One region of the Bacillus sp. z50 genome, then DNA from elsewhere that is predicted to be linked to it. Evidence: predicted binding sites of a transcription regulator. Region 1 holds the regulator's gene; the other holds the start of a gene.
The links. The regulator Rex, encoded in region 1, represses fermentation and respiration genes when NADH is low (regulators of the CRP and FNR family bind a similar motif). The targets are predictions, from matches to a motif close to TTGTGAAATATTTCACAA.
Positions count from the first base shown of each region.

Region 2: the regulator Rex is predicted to act here: its motif matches at 1,795-1,812, upstream of AC4G3N_RS15105 (DUF1641 domain-containing protein).

Region 1 is NZ_JBZFQL010000008.1:82,078-86,396, forward strand. Features, by position in the region: gene groES (co-chaperone GroES) at 1-88, opposite strand, end outside; gene AC4G3N_RS17735 (CPBP family intramembrane glutamic endopeptidase) at 389-1,120, shown strand; gene AC4G3N_RS17740 (YdiK family protein) at 1,117-1,329, shown strand; gene AC4G3N_RS17745 (redox-sensing transcriptional repressor Rex) at 1,366-2,025, opposite strand; gene AC4G3N_RS17750 (ABC-F family ATP-binding cassette domain-containing protein) at 2,665-4,319, shown strand, end outside.
Region 2 is NZ_JBZFQL010000005.1:192,727-197,045, forward strand. Features, by position in the region: gene AC4G3N_RS15100 (Na/Pi cotransporter family protein) at 1-1,533, shown strand, start outside; gene AC4G3N_RS15105 (DUF1641 domain-containing protein) at 1,901-2,326, shown strand; gene AC4G3N_RS15110 (NAD(P)/FAD-dependent oxidoreductase) at 2,416-3,597, shown strand; gene AC4G3N_RS15115 (flavodoxin domain-containing protein) at 3,870-4,319, shown strand, end outside.

The sequences.
Region 1 (4,319 bases):
CAGTGTCTGGTAACACGATGCCGCTTGCAGTTTTTTCCTCTTGTGCGACAAGTTCAATCACAACGCGATCTCCTAGTGGCTTTAACAAGTAAAACTACCTCCTTAAAGTTATCTCCATTTTTATTAGCACTCATCATCGTTGAGTGCTAACACAATTTATAGTTTAAATAAAGAACCAATGATTTGCAAGTAATATTAGTTAAAATTTTTAAATTTTATCACCATTTATTTATCTTACCCAAATAAGGTCTAAATATCCTTTTTATTTCAGTTTGGTAGATGAAGAGAAGGAAAATGTTTCGCAATTGTAACTATGAGGTAAAAACGGTTAAAATTAAAGATATACGCAATCTAATATCTATATAAAAGATTAAGGGAGTTTTTCTATTTGAAAAAATATTACTGGTCAATTCTCATTACCTATATTGCCATGCAATTTTCTTCTATTCTTGGTATCCCAATTATGCTGGTTTTCTTATCGAACACGAATATCCCCGCGGAACGGATAGAAGTATTGGCTGCAGGGTATTGGATTGTTATAAGCTTTATTCTGGCTTCTATCATTACTCTAGTCCTACTGAGATATGAAAAAAATAATAGAAGCTTAGGCGATCAGGCAAGTGTGGGAGCTTCGATCGGCTGGGCAATTGGCGGAGTATTTCTTGCTTTGTTTTCACAATCTATAGCTGGTAATATCGAACGAATTATTGGTATTCCTACCGGGTCTGAAAATACACAGAATATACTCGGTCTCATTGAGGCAGTACCGCTTGTTATGGTAGTCAGTTCTGTACTTGGGCCATTTTTAGAAGAGATTGTCTTTAGGAAAATTATCTTTGGCACATTACACAAGCGATTGAATTTCTTCCTGAGCGCGTTAATCAGTTCACTGATCTTTGCCGTTGCTCACATGGAATTTGTACATATCCTGCTTTATACAGCAATGGGATTCACATTTGCTTATTTATATGTTAAAACAAAGAGAATCCTTGTTCCTATTTTTGCCCACATTACTATGAATACATTAGTTGTAATCGTACAATCACTTTACAAAGATGATATATTAAAAAATATGGAAGAGCTTAATAAAGTTCAAAGCTTTATCGGAGGTTTGTTATGAGACGTTCACCGTTGTATATGGCAACGACTTACTTAATTTTAGGTGCTATTTTTATATTTTTTGCTGTTCAAAATGTATCACGCAGCGGTTGGGATTTCTTTACCTATTTCCTGATCATACTGGCTACACTTGATGTTGGTTCAGGAATCCGCTTGGTGATGATTCATAAGCAAATAAAGAAAATGAAAAGTGAAAAACCAAAAGAATAACAAAAAAAATCTCGGAGGGAAAACCTTCGAGATTTTTTATTCTGTATCTTCCGTATTTCCGGATGGATAATGTTTAAGAAAATATACTAATGATTGCAATTCGACTGCAAGGTCAATATGATGGACACGAATGCTGTCTGGCACATTCAGACGTGCCGGCGTAAAGTTTAAAATAGCCTTAATGTTCGCAGCCACTAAACGATCTGTAATAGATTGGGCAACCTGTGATGGAACTGTTAAAATAGCTACACTAATATCTTGCTTTTCAAGTTTTTTCTCCAGTTCATCCATATGATAGAGCGGAACATCCCCTATAAGGGTTCCTACTTTATCAGGAGAAACATCAAACGCCATTTCAATCTTTGTATTATTATTTTTCATAAAATTATAATTTAAGAAAGCTGTACCTAGATTCCCGACTCCAATTAGAGCTACCTTTGTAATCTCATCTTGATCGAGAGTTTTTCTAAAGAAGGATAATAGATAATTAACATTGTAACCATACCCTTTTTTACCTAAAGCACCAAAGTACGAGAAATCTCTTCGTATAGTAGCTGAATCTACTTTAACAGCTTCACTTAGTTCTGCGGAAGAAACTCGTAGTTTTCCTGACGCGTGTAGATTTTGTATAAAACGATAATATAATGGAAGTCGTTTGGCTGTAGCCTGCGGTATTTTAGTATTTTCCTGCAAAATTAATTCCCTTCTCCCTATTCTTTCTTGTCAATCGTTACTCCATATATCAAAACTGCCTTTGATAATCCCGACTGGTTTTACCCCCCGGTTTTCCAATGAAAATAGTTTCCTTCAATAACCATTGATTTTTCGATTGCTTTGCACATAACATATAAGGTTAATCAAGTATTGCTGAAACAGCTGTTATTTCTTACTTTCGTTTTTAAGATTATACGAATAATTAATCTATTCATATTTTCAGCCTTTTTCCATATAAAATCAATATCTAATCCTTGGAGTGCCCGGGTATCACATAGAAATTATATCAGAAGTTTTCTTCACTACCATAATTCTAACTATCTTAGCTATGTATAATACGCCGCTTTTTTATCAATGATTCGTTACTTTTATATTCGAGCAAAATACTAGGACTAGCGGTTCTGATTGTTTCCAGGTTACCTCCGCGATACCAATCATATGGGATCTTTCCTGATTAATAAAGCACGTAAATTCACTGAAAGTTTATTCTCCTATTCCTATTCTATAATATTTCTATCATTTTTGGTAATTTTTGTGTGAGTATTCACAAATTTTCTATTAAGTTGCGGTGCTTATCAAGAGTAGGCTACACTTAAGGTATGTACTTCTTGAGGTGAGAATATGATTATTTTACAAGTTAATAATGTATCCAAATATTATGGAGCTGAAGCAATTTTATCTACTATTAAGCTCGAAGTTCAAACGAAAGACCGTATAGCACTTGTTGGCAGAAACGGTGCAGGAAAATCCACCCTGCTTAAGATCATTGCAGGTCACCTTTCACATGACAGTGGGGAGATCTATAAGCCAAAAGATGTTTCGATTGGATATTTGGCTCAAAATACCGGTCTCCAATCAGACCGCTCTATTTGGGATGAAATGATCTCTGTTTTTGAAGGCTTACAAAAACAAGAAGATGAATTGAGATTATTGGAAAAATCTATGGCTGATCCTTCTGTCTACAATGATGAACAAAAATATAACCGGGTATTAAAAGATTACGATCGTCTCCAGGAGCAATTTAAAAATTCTGGCGGTTACCAAATGGAAGCAGATGTACGTTCTGTCTTACACGGTCTGCGTTTCTCGGATTATGATTATACTACATCTATTAATTCCTTAAGCGGCGGCCAAAAAACCAGGCTTGCACTAGGTAAATTATTATTAACGAAACCTGATTTACTGATTCTAGACGAGCCGACCAACCATCTTGATATCGATACATTAAGCTGGCTCGAAGGCTATCTTCAATCTTACCCTGGCGCTATCCTAATTGTTTCCCATGATCGTTATTTCCTTGATAAGGTTGTCCATCAAGTAATGGAGCTTTCCCGAACATCAATTAAGAAATATACAGGGAATTACAGCAGATACTTAGAGCAAAAGGCAGAGGAATACGAACGTAATGCAAAGCTTTATGAAAAACAGCAGGATGAGATTGCAAAATTAAAAGATTTTGTCCAAAGAAACATGGCCAGAGCATCTACAACTAAACGAGCCCAGAGCCGGCAAAAGGCCCTGCAGCGTATGGAAGTAATGGATCGGCCCTTGGGCGATGAAAAATCAGCTAATTTTACCTTTGAGATTGAAAAGCAAAGTGGTAATGAAGTTCTTCAGGCAAATGATTTGTCTATTGGATATGAAGCATCTGTTGCCAGCCACTTGAACTTTAGAATCACTAGAGGAGAAAGCATTGCACTGATTGGTCCTAATGGGGTAGGGAAATCTACTTTATTAAAAACATTGATTAACAGAATTCCGGCTTTGCATGGAGATTTTCAGCTCGGTGCCAATGTGACACTCGGATATTATGATCAAGAGCAGGCTAATCTATCGTCCAACAAAACTGTGCTAAATGAGTTATGGGATGACTTCCCTAACCAACCTGAAAAGGATATCCGATCCATATTAGGAAACTTTCTATTCAGCGGAGACGATGTAATGAAAACTGTCTCTACCTTGAGCGGTGGTGAAAAAGCACGGCTGGCTCTTTCAAAATTAATGATGCAAAAAGCCAACCTTTTAATTTTAGATGAGCCGACCAACCACTTGGATTTGGACAGTAAATTAGTGCTTGAAAATGCACTGGTTGATTATTCAGGCACTCTCCTCTTTGTATCCCATGACCGTTACTTTATCAATCGAATTGCCGATAAAGTATTGGAAATGAAAGCAGATGGTACAATTGAATACTTGGGAGATTATGACTACTATATTCAGAAAAAACAAGAACAAGCGGAACTCGCTGAACTGGAAAAACCAGCGGATTCTATCTC
Region 2 (4,319 bases), on a different contig from region 1:
GCAGGTGATCGACTAAGAGATCTATTGGATAAATATACAACCAACCCTATTATGGGGATTCTGGTTGGTATTCTAGTTACAGTTTTAATTCAAAGTAGTTCAGGTACAACAGTTATCACGGTTGGATTGGTAAGTGCCGGATTTATGACACTCCGCCAGGCTATTGGTGTCATCATGGGGGCAAATATCGGTACAACCATTACTGCCTTCATTATCGGTATTGATGTTGGCGAATATGCATTACCAATTATCTTTGTCGGTGCATTTTTATTATTCTTCTTTAAAAACCAAAAGCTGCACAACTTCGGTCAAATCCTATTTGGATTCGGATTATTATTCTATGGCCTAGAGCTTATGAGCAGTGGAATGAAGCCTCTACGTACCTTCGAATGGTTTCATGATCTAACTGTCAGCTTAAGTGATTATTCCATACTCGGTGTTGTAGTAGGAACAGTCTTTACATTATTAGTACAAAGCTCCAGTGCTACAATCGGAATCCTTCAGGGATTATTTGGTGAAGGGCTTATTGACCTGCAAGGTGCCTTACCGGTACTATTCGGAGATAACATCGGAACAACTATCACTGCCCTTCTTGCATCGATTGGTGCATCAGTTGCCGCTAGACGTGCTGCTTGTGTACACATACTTTTCAATGTGTTCGGTACAATCATTTTTATGATTTTGCTCGTTCCATTTACGTCCCTTATTGGCTGGTTCCAACAAACACTTGGACTAAATCCGGAAATGACCATTGCCTTTGCACATGGAACATTCAACATTACAAACACACTGATCATGATTCCATTCATTGGTGTATATGCGTGGATTGTTACTAAACTCATTCCAGGAAAAGATACTGTTATTGAGTATAAACCAGAGCATCTGGATGAACGAATCATCGACCAATCTCCTTCTATTGCACTTGGACAGGCGAAAAAGGAAACTTTGCGAATGGGCGAGTTTGCTATTAAAGGATTGGAAGAAACGTATAACTACCTGTTAACTAATGAAACTGCTTCATTGAATACAGGTAATCAAATTGAAGAGGCTCTTAATAATTTAGATCACAAAATAACAGATTATCTTGTTAAAGTCTCCACAAGTTCACTGTCTGCTAATGAATCTGACGAACATAATATTCTAATGCATACCATCACTGATATCGAACGCATTGGCGACCATTTCGAAAATATTCTGGAATTTGCAGAGTATAAAAATACAAATAAAGCAACATTTACAGATGAGGCCACAGAAGGCATGTCTCAAATGTTCACACTAACTATAGAAGCGGTCAAAGAAGCGATGGCGGCAATAGAGAATCAAGATAAGGAAAGTGCCTATAAGGTACTCGAATTGGAACGTAAAATCGATAAGATGGAGCGCCAATTAAGAAAGCAGCATGTCATCCGTTTAAATAATGGATCCTGTTCTGCACAAGCAAGCCTTGTTTACGTTGATATTTTAAGTAATCTTGAACGCATCGGCGATCACGCTAAAAACATTGCCGAAACTATTATCGGTGAACAAGAATAAACAGAAAATAGACTCTCCTCGGAGAGTCTATTTTTTTCCCTTCATTCATTATTTCACTATTATAAAATGCCCTAAACACACTCTCTCCCCATTAACTATTTTAGATTTACACATATTTATCATCCTCAAAAATCCTCCTGTTTTCATTATTTATAAATCAAAATTACAACGGTAACTATTGATGAATGAAATATTTCACTATCAATATAGTGTAAATAGTATTCTTTTTGCTATGAAAGCGCTTTTTTCGAGCAAAAAGTTTTGTGAATTTATACACAAGGAGTATGCTTAAAGTAGAGGATTTATGGTTATATAAATATAACTAATTTAATTTTTCGCTATAACAAACAGAAATGGGGTATTTGCTATGTCAGACACAATGAAACAGCAATCAGAGACACAATCCTCTCCGGTTGCTTCACAAGAAGAATTGTTAAAACAATTATCAAAACCAGAGGTTCAGGAATCATTAGTTACACTATTAAATCAATTACCACAATTAACTGAAGTTGTAACAGCACTGAACAAATCATATGAATTCGCTCAATCCGTCGCTACTGATAAAGTATTAGTAAACGATTTTGCCAATACAGCGAAGGAATTTGCAGAGCCTGTTACGAAAACAGCCAAACATATAGCTGTCAATGCAATGGAAGCAAAAGAAAGAGCTGAACAAAGCAAAGAAGTGATCAGTGTGTTCGGTTTGATGAAAATGCTAAAAGATCCTCAAATCCAAAAGGTTCTTCGCTTTGCCAGCGCTTATCTTCAAGTAAGCAACGAACGTTCCAAATAAAAGCTTATTCATTTATACAAAAAGCACTTATTAAATGATTTTAATAAAATACTAGATTAAAAATATTACAAACAAGGGTGGAACATATCATGGCACAAGAAATTGTTATTTTAGGAGCAGGGTATGGCGGTCTTCTTTCAGCATTATCAGCACGTCAGCATTTAACATCTGAAGAAGCTACTATTACAGTTGTTAACCAATATCCGACACATCAAATCATTACTGAACTGCATCGTTTGGCAGCAGGCAATATTAGCGAAGGCAGAATTGCTATGCCATTAGATCGTTTGTTTAAAGGAAAAGATATTAATCTAATCATCTCTAAAGTTGAATCTATATCAGCAGATGAAAGAAAGGTAACCCTTTCAAGCGGAAAAATCTTAACCTATGATAAATTAGTCGTTGGATTAGGCAGCCAAACTGCTTATTTTGGCATTCCTGGACTTGAAGAAAATAGTATGGTCTTAAAATCAGCAGAGGATGCTAATAAAATTAACAAGCATATCGAAGATCGAATTAAAGAATATGCACAAACTAAAAATCCAGCCGATGCAACCATTGTAATCGGTGGCGGCGGACTAACCGGTGTTGAATTAGTTGGAGAAATTGCAGATACAACCCCTAAAGTAGCTAAAAAATATATGGTTGATCCTTCTGAGCTTAAATTTATCTTAGTTGAAGCAGGTCCAAAAATTTTACCTATGCTTCCTGATCATTTAATTGAACGTTCAATGACAAGCTTAGAGAATCGTGGAGTTCAATTCTTGACTGGACTTCCTGTCACAGGTGTAAACGGAAATGTGATTGAATTAAAAGATGGCCAACAAATTATCGCCAACACATTTGTATGGACTGGCGGTGTACAAGGCCTTCCTGTTATCGGCGAATCTGGTTTAGCAGTAGATCGTAACCGTGCTACTGTTAATGAATATCTACAATCTACTTCACATCCTGATGTTTATATTGCTGGTGACAGTGCAGTTGTCTTCCCTGCTCCTGGTGCGAGACCATACCCGCCAACTGCACAAATGGCTTGGCAAATGGGTGAATTGATTGGTTATAATATTGCGGCATCCATTAAGGGTACTCTTCCTGAAGTATTTGCTCCAGTAAACTCAGGAACATTAGCAAGTCTTGGACGTAAAGATGGCGTAGCCATTATTGGCGGGAACTCAACACCATTAAAAGGCTTACCGGCTACAATAATGAAAGAAGCAAGTAATATCCGTTATCTTTCACACATTAAAGGTTTATTCAGCATAGCCTATTAATAAATGTTAAATCCTGTCCGCTAAACCAGCGGACAGGATTTTTTATTGGCTTTATACACCTCTCTCTTGTCCTATTAACCTTTTCCATGGATAAGTAGCTGGCGGACCAATCAACTACTTGCGGCCAAAGATTATTTCTACAGATTGCCCTCTATCTCTAAAACCTAATGTCAGATAATATTAGAAGTTTCTGATATTTCCCCTTGGTAGGATGACAAAAAGGGTATATGCTTTATATAGACACGTCATCTTAGAAGGGAGCCATATTAGTCATGAACATATTGATTGCTTATGCTTCAAAAAGCGGAACTACAGAAACATGCGTACATATCCTTGAACAAGACTTTAATGGGCATGCAAAATTAGTTGATCTTACGCACACTGATCCTTCGCTGGATGCCTATGATACTGTTTTGATTGGCGGTCCCATCCGTTATGGGAAACTTCATTCGTCGGTTAAAAAATTCGTAAAAAACCATCTTAAAGATTTTAAACAGAAAGAGGTCGGTCTATTTATTTGCTGCGCTGATGTCGGAAATGCTGAAAAATACTTTCAAACCAACTTTCCAGATGAGTTACTTGAGCAAGCAACAGCAATTGACTGCTTCGGTGGAGAAATTCGTTCTCACGCATTGGGAATTTTCGAGAAATTCATTGCCAAAATAGCATTAAAATCGTACCCGGCAGACCAACAGCCTTCTATTCTTAAAGATAATATTCAT